Regions from separate parts of the Saccharopolyspora taberi genome, predicted to be linked through region 1. Evidence: riboswitches for the same ligand, from Rfam matches in the RefSeq annotation. Region 1 holds a riboswitch; the other holds the start of a gene.

Region 1 (6,997 bases):
ACGGCCACGGCCGTTCTTGGCACCGCGCTGGCGATAAAGCCGCTGCTGCACGTCCACGAAGGCCGGATCGACGCCCTGGAGAAGGTCCGCACGACGTCCCGCGCGATGACCCGGCTGCTGGAGGTCTCGCTGCGAGCGGCGGGTTCGGGCCCGGTCGCGATCGCGGTGCACCACCTGGCCGCGCCCGAGCGGGCGGAGCAACTCGGCGCACGGCTTCGGGACCGCCTCCCGCACGCGGAGTGCGTCGTGTCCGAAGTCGGTGCCGTGATCGGCGCGCACATCGGGCCCGGAGCAGTGGGCGTGGTCGTCCTCCCAGGCGGCTGGAAGCCCTCGAACTGACACGCCCGGTCTGGCACCCGGGCGCGTGACCGACTCGCCCTGCAGCCTCGAACCGACACGTCCGGACGGCTCGCTTCGCTGGTTCCGGTGAGGAGTTATCCACAGGGACCTGGTTTGTCCACAGGTTCGGATTTTGGGTCTGTGCGGGGGTTTTCCGGCGCTCTACCGTCGGATTCATGTCGATCTTCTCACTTTTCCGCGCAACGTCCGACCCGGCAGACGAACCGACCGGCCCGCAGCAGCGGCTGGATTCGCTGCGAATGAGCGCGAGCCGGGACTCCGCCGAGGAACGTGCGGGGCCGGGCTACTCGGTGTCGCCGCCGACCCGCCGCAAACCGATGCACCGCATGGCGCGCCGCTGGCTGCCGCCATCGTGGCTGGAGTCCAGAGTGGACCCCGGTCGTGCCGGGCTGATCGCGCTCAGCGTGGCTGCCCTGGTGCTGCTCGGCGTCGTCGGCCTCACCGCATGGACCTCGCGGCCCGAGGCCGAACCCGTGCCGCAACCACCGGTCGCACCACCGGTCCTGTCGCCCACCTCCAGCTCCCCACCCGCGGAACTGGTGGTGAGCGTGGTCGGACGCGTCTCCCGGCCAGGGCTGGTCACGGTCCGCCCAGGCGACCGCGTCGCCGATGCGCTGGAGCAGGCCGGTGGAACCGAACCGGATGTCGACATCACCGCGCTCAACCTGGCGCGACGTCTCGCCGACGGGGAGCAGCTTTACGTCGGCGTGCCCGTGCCACCTGGCCAGCCCGGGAACTCGTCCGCAGGCCCGGCGGACAAAAGGCTCGATCTCAACACAGCGACAGAGGAGCAGCTCGATGAACTACCAGGCGTCGGCGAAGTCACGGCACAGCGAATCGTGCAGTGGCGCACGGAAAACGGCCGCTTCAACTCGGTGGACCAGCTCCGGGAGGTGGGTGGGATCGGTGACACGCGGTTCTCCCGGCTCCGCGACTTGGTCCGGACGTGAACAGCACCGCGGCGGACTCCCCGCAGCGGCGTCTCCTCGACCTGCGACTGGTCCCGGCAGCGCTGTCGGTGTGGGCGACGACCTTGGTCGGTCTGTACGCGGGGTGGCTGCCGACCGCGATCGTGGCCGCCGCAGTGGTGCTGCTGACCCCGGTGGTGGCGTTGGCCGGCCGATCGAGCCGGTGGGTTCGAGGAGTCCTCGCGGTCCTGATCCTCACCGGTGTCGCGGCTGCCGGGGTGTCCCTCCGCATGCACCAGATCGAGCGGCACCCCCTGCGGAGTGCGTCCGAACACGGCGAGCGCGCCACGGTTCAAGCGGTCATCGAAGACTCGCCGACCCCTGTGCAGGGCGCGTCCTACGGGGACCGGCGAGCGCAGGACAGAGCGTTCGTCCGTGCCAAGCTCCGGGTCGCCGAGGTCTCGAAGCACCGCATGCGCACGGGCGGATCGGTGGTGCTGCTGGTCCCCGCGCAGGGCTGGCAGGAGCTGGACGCCGGCCAGGAGGTCACCGCTCGCGGCAAGCTTGCGCCCCCGCGGCCGGGCGAGACGACGGTCGCGGTGTTTCGAGTCTTCGGACCTCCGGAAGCGGTGGCCGCCGCACCGGAATGGCAACGGCTTGCCGAGGACTTGCGCGACGGTCTCCGACGCGCGTCGAACGACGTACTCGACCCGGCCGCAGCGGGACTGCTGCCTGGGCTCGTCGTCGGCGACACCGATGCCCTCCCGCCCGAAGTCATGCAGAACTTCAACGACGCCGGACTTTCACACCTGGTCGCGGTATCAGGCGCGAACCTGGCGATCGTGTGCGGTGCGGTTCTCCTGCTGCTGCACGCGTTGGGCCTGGGACCGGTCCTGTCAGCGATCGGTGGCGGGCTCGCGATGGTCGGCTTCGTCGTGCTCGCGGGCCCGGAGCCGAGCGTCCTGCGCGCGGCGGTGATGGGAACCATCGCCCTGCTCGCGCTGATCCTCGGCCGGGAGCGTTCCGCGCTACCGGCGCTGGCCGCCAGCGTGATCGTCCTGCTGCTGGTCGCACCCGAGCTGGCGAGCACGGTCGGCTTCGCATTGTCGGTGGCGGCGACTGCGGGCCTGGTGCTGCTCGCCCCGCTGTGGTCGGCGGCGTTGCACGCCAGGGGAGTCCCGGTGGGCATCGCCGAGGCGGTGGCGGTTCCGGCGGCGGCCCACCTGACAACGGCACCTCTGGTCGCGGCGATCTCCGGCGAGGTCAGCGCGGTCGCGGTGGTCGCCAACCTGCTGGCCGGGCCGGTCATCGCACCCGCGACCGTGCTGGGAGTGGTGGCGACGATCTGCGCACCGCTGTCGTCGTGGCTGGCGGATGCGGCTGTGTGGCTCGCGGGACCGGAACTCCGGTGGACCATCGCGGTGGCCGAACACGCCGCGGCGGTGCCCGGTGCGGTGTTCGCGTGGCCATCGGGCAGCGCTGGTGGTCTGCTGCTGGCGGGCGTGGCTCTGGCGGTGCTGGTTCTCCTGCGCCACAAGAGAATTCGCTGGACCGCAGCTGCGCTGGTGCTGGTCGTCGGAGTGGTGCTGGTTCCGGTCCGGGTGCTCGATCCTGCCTGGCCCGCGAGGGGCTGGAGCATGATCGCCTGCGACGTGGGTCAGGGCGACGGGCTGGTGCTCGCGACCGGCCGCCCCTCCGAAGCGGTGGTGGTCGACACCGGGCCGGACCCGACGCTGAGCGCGGAATGCCTGCGGCGACTGGGAATCCGGCGCGTGCCGCTGCTGGTTCTGACCCACCTGCACGCCGATCACGTGAGTGGCCTCCGTGCCGTTCTCGTGCACAGCGCGGTCGGTGCGGTCGCGATGGGCGGCCTGCGCGAGCCCGCGTGGGCGATGACCGACATCCTCCGCGACACGCGGAGCCTCGGTGTTCCGGTCATCGAGCTCGCGGCCGGCCAGCAGGCGCGGTGGCCCGCGCTGGTTCTGGATGTCCTTGGACCGCGCGGAGAACTGGCCCGAACACGCTCGGCCGACGACGCCAACGACGCGTCGATCGTGCTGCGCGCGACCACCCCGGCCGGCCGGATCCTGCTCACCGGTGACATCGAGCTGTCCGGGCAGTCCCAGCTGCTCGGCTCGGGAACGGATCTCCGCGCCGACGTGCTCAAGATCCCGCACCACGGCTCGCGCTACACGACACCGCGCTTCCTGGCAGCGGTGCGCCCCCGGCTCGCGTTGATCAGCGTCGGCGCGGGCAACAGCTACGGACACCCGAGCCCGCTGATCCTCAGCGCGCTTGCCCAGACGGGTGCGGCGGTCGCACGCACCGACGAGAAAGGAGACATAGCCGTACTGCCGGGGCCGAACGGTCCACGGCTCGTGACCCGTGGGGATCCGCTCCGCCCCAAGCGATAGCAACTCGCTCTGCTCAGAACATCAAGCAGGAGGCCAACATGTCACCAAGATGAACGCGCTGTTGCGGCCCGGACGACGAAGGGCCCGGACCGCAACAGCATCGCTTCGCGACTCCCGGCGCATTACCGGGAACCAGGTCGTCAGAGGCCGAGCGCCGCGTTGACCGCGTCGGTGCTCGGAGCGACGGTCGCCTTCGGGCCGACCCGGTCCTGCACCGCGTCGAGCGTCTTCAGGCCGTCACCCGTGATCAGCAGGACCGTCTCCTGATCGGGGTCGATCTTGCCGGCCTCGATGAGCTTCTTCGCCGTCGCGACGGTCACGCCGCCCGCGGTCTCGGCGAAGATGCCTTCGGTGCGGGCCAGCAGCTGGATGCCTTCGATGACCTCTTCGTCGGTGACGTCCTCGATCGCACCGCCGGTGCGGCGCACGACGTCGAGCACGTACGGGCCGTCGGCCGGGGCGCCGATCGCCAGCGACCGCGCGATGGTGTCCGGGCGGACCGGCTGCACCACGTCGTGGTCCTGCTTGAACGCGCTCGCGACCGGGGAGCAGCCGGTGGCCTGCGCGCCGAAGATGCGGACCGGGCTCTCCTCGACGAGACCGACCTGGGCCAGCTCGCGGAAGCCCTTGTCGACCTTGGTCAGCTGGGAGCCGGAGGCGATCGGGACCACGATCTGCTCCGGGATCCGCCAGCCGAGCTGTTCGGCGACCTCGAAGGCCAGCGTCTTGGAGCCCTCCGAGTAGTACGGCCGGACGTTGACGTTGACGAACGCCCAGTCCTCGTGCTCGGCGGCCAGCTCGGTGGCGAGCCGGTTGACGTCGTCGTAGTTGCCGTCCACCGCGAGCAGCGAGCCGTCGTAGACGGCGCTCATCAGGATCTTGGCGCGCTCGAGCGTGGACGGGACCAGGACCACCGAGTCCCAGCCCGCGCGGGCCGCGGCAGCGGCGACGGCGTTGGCGAGGTTGCCGGTGGAGGGGCAGGCGAGGACCTTGAAGCCGAACTCGCGGGCGGCGGCCAGGGCCACCGCGACCACGCGGTCCTTGAACGAGTGGGTGGGGTTGCCGGTGTCGTCCTTGACCCAGATCCGCTTGACGCCGAGCGCCTTGGCGAGCCGGTCAGCACGCACCAGCCGGGTACAGCCCGGTTCGGTGTTCGGGTGCTCCTCCACATTGGACGGAACCGGGAGCAGCTGCTTGTACCGCCAGATCGACCGCGGCCCGGCTTCGATGTCCTCGCGGCGGATGCGGCCGAAGTCGTAGGCGACCTCAAGCGGGGAGAAGTCCTCGAGGGAGACGAACTCCGGAGCCAGCGGCTGCCGGTGACCCTCTTCCTTGGACACCAGTTCGACGGCGTTGCCGAGATCGAAGGTCTTCTTCGCGCCGGTCTGGACATGGGCGGCAGCGGTCATCGCGAGGTCCTTTCCTCATCTGTCCCGCGGACGGGTCGGAATTGGCACCTTTTTCGTCGGCGGCCTCGCGCTTCGCACACGATTCGCCGAGATGGTTGCCGGGGCTTCAACGGGCCGTTCCCTCTACCCCTCTGGATGAGCTATTCGGTTGTGGCGGTGACGTTACGGGACCGCGTCAGCATCTGGCCAGGGCGATCCAGCATCCGGGACGGTCGGCGGGGCGTGGGACGATCCCCCTATGAGCGCACCGGCAGTGGTCCCCGACTCGCTGTACCTCATCCTCGGCGAGGAAGAACTGCTGGTCGACCGAGCTTTGTGGGCCGCGGTGGGAGCGGCCAGGGCGGCCGATCCGGAGACCGAGCTGCGCCGGGTGAAGGTGAGCGAACTCACCCCTCCCGAGCTCGACGAAATGCTCAGTCCGTCGTTGTTCGCAGAGGTCCGCGTGGTCGCTCTGGAGGGGGCGCAGGAGGCGGGCAAGGAGATCGCCGAGGCGGTCCTGGCGCATGCCCGCCAGCCGGCCGAGGGAGTCATCCTCGTGGTCGTCCACTCCGGTGGCGGCCGGGGGAAGAACGCCAAGGAACTGCCCAACGCGCTCCGCAAGCTCGGAGCCAGGGTGACCGAGTGCAACAAGATCACCAAGTCCGCGGAGCGGGAGTCCTTCGTCCGCGACGAGGTGCGGCGCGCCGGTGGCAAGATCGATCCGGCCGGGGTGAGCGCGCTGATCGAGACCGTCGGTTCCGACCTCCGGGAGCTGTCGTCGGCTGCCTCGCAGCTGGTGGCCGACACCGGCGGCAAGGTCGATGACGCCGCGGTCCGGCGATACCACCGGGGCCGGGCCGAGGTGACCGGTTTCGCCGTCGCCGAGAAGGCGGTCACCGGCGACCGGACGGGCGCGCTCGAAGCTCTCCGCTGGGCGCTGCAGCTCGGGGTGCCGCACGTGCTGATCGCCGACGCGCTCGCCGACTCGGTCCGCACCATCGGGCGGGTGGCGTCGGTCGGCCGCAGCGACCCGTTCCGGCTGGCGGGGGAGCTGGGCATGCCCGCGTGGAAGGTCAAGAAGGCGCTGGCCCAGTCGCGCGGCTGGAACAGCGCGAGCCTCGCGGAGGCGCTGCGGACCGTCGCCGAGGTCAACGCCGGTGTGAAGGGGATCGCCGCCGACGCCGACTACGCGCTGGAGCGCGCGGTCCTGCGGCTGGTCGAGCTCCGTTCGAACCGGTCCTGAACAACCGAAGGGCCCCTCCTCCCGGCAGGAGAAGGGGCCCTTCGGAAAGCCCGACCAGGCTCAGAGCTGGTTGGCGCGCTTGGCCAGCGCCGACTTCTTGTTGGCGGCCTGGTTGGCGTGGATGACGCCCTTGCTCGCGGCCTTGTCCAGCGCGCGGCCGGCGGCCCGCTGCAGCTCGACGGCCTTGTCCTTGTCGCCGGCGTCAGCGGCCTCGCGGAACTTGCGGATCGCGGTCTTCAGCGAGGACTTCACGGCCTTGTTGCGCTGCCGGTTCTGCTCGTTGGTCTTGATCCGCTTCATCTGGGACTTGATGTTGGCCACTGGTACGCCTCTTTCTCGTCTACGTGATCAGCTGTGCCGCGCTGTAGTGGCGCTGCCGGGGCAGCTTTCCTCCTGGGCGGAATGCCGCACGGCACGGTCGACCATCTTAACAGCGGGCCGGTGGCCGCCCGGTCGCGGTGGCGGTGGCGCCGTGCCCTGCGAGGGCGCTCACATTCGGCGCTTCCGGCGATGATCGCGCCATAGGCTCGGACCTCGTGCTCACCGCGTTGGACTGGCCCGGATTCGCAGACCTCTCCCTCGCGGGGCTCCTCTTCCTCTGCGCGGCCGCGTTCCTCGCGGGCGCGGTCGACGCGATCGTCGGCGGGGGCGGGCTGATCCAGCTCCCGGCGATGCTGCTGCTGG
Region 2 (6,997 bases), on a different contig from region 1:
TCGCGCAGGAGATGGCCGATCGGCTGACCGGGGAAGCCAAGGCCGAGGCCGACGGCATGCTGTCGGAGGCGCGGACCAAGTCCGAGCAGCTGCTCTCCGACGCGCGCGCGAAGTCCGACAGCATGGTCAACGAGTCCCGCACCCGTGCGGAGACCATGCTCAACGACGCGCGGACCAGGGCCGAGACCCTGGAGCGGCAGGCCAGGGAGAAGGCCGCCGGGCTGGAGCGCGACGCCCAGCGCAAGCACGCCGAGGTGATGGGCAACATCACGCAGGAGAAGAACGCGCTCGAGAAGAAGATCGACACCCTGCGGACCTTCGAGCGCGAGTACCGGACCCGCCTGCAGACCTACCTGGAGTCGCAGCTGCGCGAGCTCCAGGACCGGGGTTCCGCCGCGCCTGCCGAGAGCGGGAGCCGCGCGTCCGGGCAGCAGAGCTACAGCTTCGGGGCCCGCGCCGCCGAAGCAGGCTGATCTCCGGATCGCTGGGCGGTGAGATCGGTCGGGGAGGGCTCCTCGGGGTGAGGGGCGTTCCCGGGCCAGCCCTCCGGCTTCCGGACTGGGGTTTCGGTCGGGACTGGGGTTTCGGTCAGGGTTGGGGCTCTGCCGGAGGGTGTGAGGTTCTTGCTGGTGATCGTGCTGGTGCTGGTGCTCGCCGCGGGCGGCGTGCTGGTCGGTGCGGTCGCCGTCGACCAGCCCGGATGGGCCTGGTCGTCGGTTCTGCTGTGTGTTCTGGGCGCGGTGCTGCTGGTCGTGGACCGGTTCCGGCGTCGGCGGGGTGCGAGCTCGCTGGCGCAGGAACCGCCCGCGGCCGAGGGTGAGCGGACCGCGCAGGCGGAACCGGTGTCCTTCGACGCGGAGGAGGAGCCCGCGGAGGAGGACACCGACGCGGCGGACTCGCTCGTGGTGTCGGAGCTGGCGGCGGAGGTCGTCGTCGTGGACGAACGGCCCCGCTACCACCTCCGCGCCTGCGCGTGGGTGGGGCAGCGGGAGACGCTGCCGCTGCCCGTGCGCGAGGCGCGCGAGCTGGGCTTCAGCCCGTGCGCGGTGTGCGGACCGGACGCCGCGCTGGTGGCCACCGCCCGCGCCGCGACCCCGGAATAACCGGTGGCGCCCGCGCGCTATCCTGAGCGCAAGTGGCGCTGATCCGGCCATCACCGGGGAGCCTCCGGAAGAACGGGCCCGCGCGGCCTCAGTAGAACCGGACGGGTCCGGCCCGTCACAGCCGGCAATCGAGTGGCCGTCGGCTGTGCCGTGCGGCAAGCGGGGTGGTACCGCGGCATCCGTGTCGTCCCCGGGTGGACCCGACACACCGCGAGGAGCACATCCGCGATGGCCTATCCCAAGGTTCGGTTCGACGGCGCAGGCGAGAGCGGCGTCGAAGCACAGCCGTCGTTCCCCGGCGTCGAGCGCCAGGTGCTGGACTTCTGGGCCGACGACAAGACTTTCCAGGCCAGCGTGCAGGCCCGCGAGGCGGGTGCCAACGGCTCGAACGAGTTCGTCTTCTACGACGGTCCGCCGTTCGCCAACGGCCTGCCGCACTACGGCCACCTGCTGACCGGCTACGTCAAGGACGCCGTGCCGCGCTACCAGACCATGCGCGGCCGTCGCGTCGAGCGCCGGTTCGGCTGGGACTGCCACGGCCTGCCCGCCGAGGTGGAGGCCGAGAAGCAGCTCGGCATCACCTCGAAGGCCGAGATCGACGAGATGGGCGTCGCGGCGTTCAACGAGAAGTGCCGCAGCTCGGTGCTGCGCTACACCGCCGAGTGGGAGGACTACGTCACCCGCCAGGCGCGCTGGGTGGACTTCGACAACGACTACAAGACGCTCGACCTGGACTACATGGAAAGCGTCATGTGGGCGTTCAAGACCCTGTGGGACAAGGGCCTGGTCTACGAGGGCTTCCGGGTGCTCTGGTACTGCTGGCGCTGCGAGACGCCGCTGTCCAACACCGAGACCCGCATGGACGACGTCTACCGGCAGCGGCAGGACCCGGCGGTCACCGTCGGCCTGCGCCTCAACGCGCCGGGCAGGTCCTACGACGGCGCGCTCGCGCTGGTCTGGACGACGACGCCGTGGACGCTGCCGTCCAACCTCGCCGCCGCCGTGCACCCCGAGGTCGACTACGCGCTGGTCGCCCCGGGCGGCAACGGCGCCGAGCGGTACGTGCTGGCCGAGGCGCGGCTGGCCGCGTACGCGCGGGAGCTGGGCGAGGACGTCGCCGAGCACGTCGTCGAGCGGTTCAAGGGCGCCGACCTGCTCGGCACCGCCTACACCCCGCCGTTCGACTTCTTCGCCGGGCGGGACAACGCCCACCAGGTGCTGGCCGCCGACTACGTCACCACCGACGACGGCACCGGGATCGTGCACATCGCACCGGCCTTCGGTGAGGAGGACAAGGTCGTCACCGACGCCGCCGACATCGAGCCGGTGGTGCCGGTCGACGCGCACGGCCGCTTCACCGCCGAGGTGGCGCCCTACCAGGGCCAGCAGGTCTTCGACGCCAACAAGCAGATCATCCGCGACCTCAAGGACGCCGGGCTGCTGCTGCGCCACGAGACCTACGACCACCCGTACCCGCACTGCTGGCGCTGCGACAACGCGCTGATCCAGCGCGCGGTGTCGTCCTGGTTCGTGGCCGTGAGCCAGTTCCGGGACCGCATGGTCGAGCTCAACCAGCGGATCAACTGGGTGCCCGAGCACATCCGGGACGGCCAGTTCGGCAAGTGGCTGGAGAACGCCCGCGACTGGAACATCTCGCGGAACCGGTACTGGGGTTCGCCGATCCCGGTGTGGGTCTCCGACGACCCGGCGTACCCGCGCACCGACGTCTACGGCTCGCTGGACGAGCTGGAGCGCGACTTCGGCGTGCGCCCGACCGACCTGCACCGCCCGCAGATCGACGAGCTGACCAGGCCGAACCCGGACGACCCGACCGGGAGGTCGACCATGCGCCGGGTGCCGGAGGTGCTGGACTGCTGGTTCGAGTCCGGGTCGATGCCCTACGCCCAGGTGCACTACCCGTTCGAGAACGCCGAGTGGTTCGAGCACCACTACCCGGGCGACTTCATCGTCGAGTACAACGGCCAGACCCGCGGCTGGTTCTACACGCTGCACGTGCTGGCCACGGCGCTGTTCGACCGGCCCGCGTTCGCCAACGTCGTCGCGCATGGCATCGTGCTGGGCTCCGACGGCCTGAAGATGTCGAAGTCGAAGAAGAACTACCCGGACGTCAACGAGGTCTTCGACCGCGACGGCTCGGACGCCATGCGCTGGTTCCTGATGTCCAGCCCGATCCTGCGCGGCGGCGACCTGGTGGTCACCGAGCGCGGCATCCGGGACGCGGTGCGCCAGGCCGTGCTGCCGCTGTGGAACTCCTGGTACTTCCTCGCGCTCTACGCCAACGCCGAGGGCGTCGACGGGCGGTCCAGAGTGGACAGCAAGCACGTGCTGGACCGGTACGCGCTGGCCAAGACCCACGAGCTGGTCGGCGACGTACAGGACGCGATGGACGCCTTCGACCTGGCCGGGGCCTGCGCCACCGTCCGGGACTTCCTGGAGGTGCTGACCAACTGGTACGTCCGGCGCTCCAGGGACCGCTTCTGGGCCGGTGACCGGGACGCGATCGACACCCTGCACACCGTGCTGGAGGTGACCTCGCGGGTCGTCGCGCCGCTGCTGCCGCTGACCGCGGAGGCGGTGTGGCGGGGGCTGACCGGTGGCCGCTCGGTGCACCTGGCCGACTGGCCGCTGGTCGACGAGCTGCCCGCGGACGCCGCGCTGGTCTCGGCGATGGACCGGGTCCGCCAGGTCTGCTCGTCGGCGCTCGCGCTGCGCAAGGCCAACAAGTGCCGGGTGCGGCTGCCGCTGGCGAAGCTGGTCGTGGCGACGCCGGAGGCGGAGTCGCTGCGGCCGTTCGCGGACCTGATCCGCGACGAGGTCAACGTCAAGGAGGTCGAGCTGACCACCGACGTCGCCGCGCACGGCCGGTTCGAGGTCGCGGTCAACGCCCGCGAGGCCGGTCCGCGGCTGGGCAAGGACGTCCAGCACGTGATCAAGGCGGTCAAGTCCGGCGACTGGAGCCGCACGCCCGCGGGCGGTGTGGTCGCGGCCGGGATCGAGTTGCAGGACAACGAGTTCACCGAGCGGCTGGTGTCGACCGACACCGGCGCGGCGGCGGCGCTGCCCGGCGGTAGCGGGCTGGTCGTGCTCGACACCGAGGTGACCGCCGAGCTGGCCGCGGAGGGCGTGGCCCGCGACGTGGTCCGGGTCGTGCAGCAGGCGCGGCGCGAAGCCGGGCTGGAGGTCTCCGACCGGGTGCGGGTGACCGTGTCGGCGCCGTCCGAGGTGCGGTCGGCGGTCGAGGCGCACCGCGAGTTCATCGCGGGGGAGACCCTGGCCGACGACGTCGCCGCGGGCGAGGCCGCGGGCGGTTTCACCGGAACCGTCGGCGAGGGCACCGAGATCTCGGTGGCCGTGGCGAAGGTCTGAGCTGCTGATCGCGGGTGGGCTCCGGGGTTTCCCGGGGCCCACCTCCGCTTCCCTGTGACGAAGGCCGCTTTCCGCGTCGTGGGAAGCGGGTTGTGGTCGGTGCGGGAACCTGCCTAGGGTTCCCGGTCGAAGGTCATGAGTGCCAGCGTCAAGCCCCGGCTTGCTGGCCGGCAACCCTCCAACCGCGGTGGGGTGCCCCGGGTGAGGACCTGGCCGGTCGTGAAGGGCGACCCGGCAAGCGCGGGCCCGCGGGGCCCATGAGGCCCGAGGAGGGCATCGTGTCCGTCAGCACCCCGATCCAGGTTCCCGAGCAGTCCGGTGTGGACTTCCCCGCGCGGATTCCCGCCGTGGTGGGCCGGGAACTGCGCGTTCCGCTGGTCACCGGCGGCCGGGTCGGCTACGCCAACCTCGACCACGCCGCCAGCGCGCCGTGCCTGGACGCCGTGCAGGACGCCGTGAACGAGCTGCTGCCCTGGTACGCCAGCGTGCACCGCGGCGCCGGCTTCGCCTCGCAGGTCTGCACCCGGGTCTACGAGGGCGCGCGGGCGAGGCTGCGCGCGTTCGTCGGTGCCCGCGAGACCGACTCGGTGATCTTCACCCGGAACACCACCGACTCGCTGAACCTGCTGGCCAGGGCATTGCTGCGGAAGACGTCGGTGGTGGTCTTCGACACCGAGCACCACGCCGCGCTGCTGCCGTGGGGCGGGCCGCGGGTGCGCCGGATCGAGGCGCCGGAGAGCCCGGCCGCGGCGGTCCGCGCGCTCGACGCCGCGCTGGCCGAGTGCCCGGAGGGCCCGCGGCTGGCGGTGATCACCGGCGCCTCGAACGTGACCGGCGAGCTGTGGCCGGTCGCCGAGCTCGCCCGCGTCGCCCGCTCGCGCGGAGCGCGGACCGTGCTCGACGCCGCCCAGCTCGCTCCGCACCGCCCGGTGCGGATCGCCGACCTCGGCGTCGACTACGTCGCCGTCTCCGGCCACAAGCTCTACGCCCCGTTCGGCGCGGGCGCGCTCGTCGGCCGCGCCGACTGGCTCAACGCGGCCGACCCGTACCTGGCGGGCGGTGGCGCGACCCGCGCCGTGCAGGAGTCCTCGGTGGGCTGGAACCTCGGGCCGGAGCGGCACGAGGCCGGATCGCCCAACACCGTCGGCGTGCACGCGCTGGCCACCGCCTGCGCGGAGCTGGCCGCGAACTGGAAGGCCGTCGGCGACCACGAGGAGGTGCTGCTGCGGCGGCTGCGGGCCGGGCTGAGCCGGATCCCCGGCCTGCGCGAGCTGAGCCTGTTCGGCGCCGAGCACGACCGGGTCGGGGTGGTCAGCTTCACCGTCGACGGGCAGGACCCCGGGCTGCTGGCCGCCGCGCTGGCCGCCGAGCACGGGATCGGCGTGCGGGACGGGCTGTTCTGCGCGCACCTCGCGGTGCGGCGGCTGCTGCACGAGGCGGGCTCGGACTCCGGTCGCGCGGTGCGGGTCAGCGTCGGCCTCGGCAGCACCGTCGAGCACGTCGACCGGTTCGTCAGCGCGCTGCACGCCCTGGTCACCGAGGGGCCGCGGTGGCGCTACGAGCAGACCGACGGCCGCTGGCTGCCGGTCGACGATCCGCGCGAGGTGCCCTCGTTCCTCGGCCGGTGACCGGCCCGCCCGGGCGTTCGGGGACAATGGCGGCTGTGAGCAGCGAGCAGTCCGACTCCGAGAAGGCGGCCGTGGCGGACAACGCCGACGACGCGGACACCCCGAACGAACCGGTCGGTGACCCCGGCAGGCCCCGGCGGCTGCTGGCGCTGGTGTTCGGGATCGCGGCCGTGGCGCTCGGGCTGGACGTGGTCAGCAAGATCGCGGTGGTGGCGAACCTGGAGGGCGAGCCCCCGGTCGAACTGCTCGGCGGCCTGGTCTACCTCGACGTCCTGCGCAACCCGGGGGCGGCGTTCTCGCTGGCCACCGGCATGACCTGGCTGCTGGCGGTGCTGGCGATCGTGGTCGTGGGCGTGATCGTCTGGCTGTCCCGCAAGCTGCGCTCGACCGGCTGGGCGATCGGCCTGGGCCTGGTCCTCGGCGGCGCGTGCGGCAACCTGGTGGACCGGATCTTCCGCGCGCCGGGGCCGTTGCAGGGGCACGTGGTCGACTTCATCTCGGTGCTCGCGCCCGGCGGTCGCTTCTACCCGGTGTTCAACCTCGCCGACTCGGCGATCGTCTGCGGCGGCGCGCTGGTGGTCCTGCTGTCGCTGCTGGGCCGCGACTACGACGGCACCGTGCACAAGCGGAAGCGGGCGAAGTCGTGAGCGACCTGCGGACGCTGCCGGTCCCGGACGGGCTGGACGGCATGCGCGTCGACGCCGGGCTGTCGAAGCTGCTCGGGCTGTCCCGCAACGCGGTCGCGACGCTGGCCGAGTCCGGTGACGTGCTGCTCGACGGCAGTCCCGCGGGCAAGTCGGACCGGCTGGTCGCGGGTGCGTGGCTGGAGGTCACGCTGCCGCCCGCGCAGCAGCCGCCGGAGATCGTCGCGGTCCCGGT

Evidence for each region. Region 1 has a riboswitch for S-adenosylmethionine ahead of thrC (threonine synthase). Riboswitches for the same ligand answer to the same signal wherever they lie in the genome.
Region 2: linked by a shared signal. The riboswitch ahead of ABD691_RS07485 (aminotransferase class V-fold PLP-dependent enzyme) and the one ahead of thrC (threonine synthase) in region 1 are both predicted to bind S-adenosylmethionine.

What each region holds. Positions count from the first base shown of each region.
Region 1 covers NZ_BAAAUX010000003.1:80,320-87,316, forward strand. The annotation lists gene ABD691_RS03065 (DegV family protein) at 1-339, shown strand, start outside; gene ABD691_RS03070 (ComEA family DNA-binding protein) at 516-1,310, shown strand; gene ABD691_RS03075 (ComEC/Rec2 family competence protein) at 1,307-3,682, shown strand; gene thrC (threonine synthase) at 3,823-5,091, opposite strand; SAM riboswitch class I at 5,104-5,233, opposite strand; gene holA (DNA polymerase III subunit delta) at 5,330-6,313, shown strand; gene rpsT (30S ribosomal protein S20) at 6,374-6,634, opposite strand; gene ABD691_RS03095 (sulfite exporter TauE/SafE family protein) at 6,850-6,997, shown strand, end outside.
Region 2 covers NZ_BAAAUX010000007.1:81,175-88,171, reverse strand. The annotation lists gene wag31 (DivIVA-like cell division protein Wag31) at 1-473, shown strand, start outside; gene ABD691_RS07495 (hypothetical protein) at 615-1,103, shown strand; gene ileS (isoleucine--tRNA ligase) at 1,332-4,490, shown strand; SAM riboswitch class IV at 4,622-4,737, shown strand; gene ABD691_RS07485 (aminotransferase class V-fold PLP-dependent enzyme) at 4,769-6,118, shown strand; gene lspA (signal peptidase II) at 6,145-6,765, shown strand; gene ABD691_RS07475 (RluA family pseudouridine synthase) at 6,807-6,997, shown strand, end outside.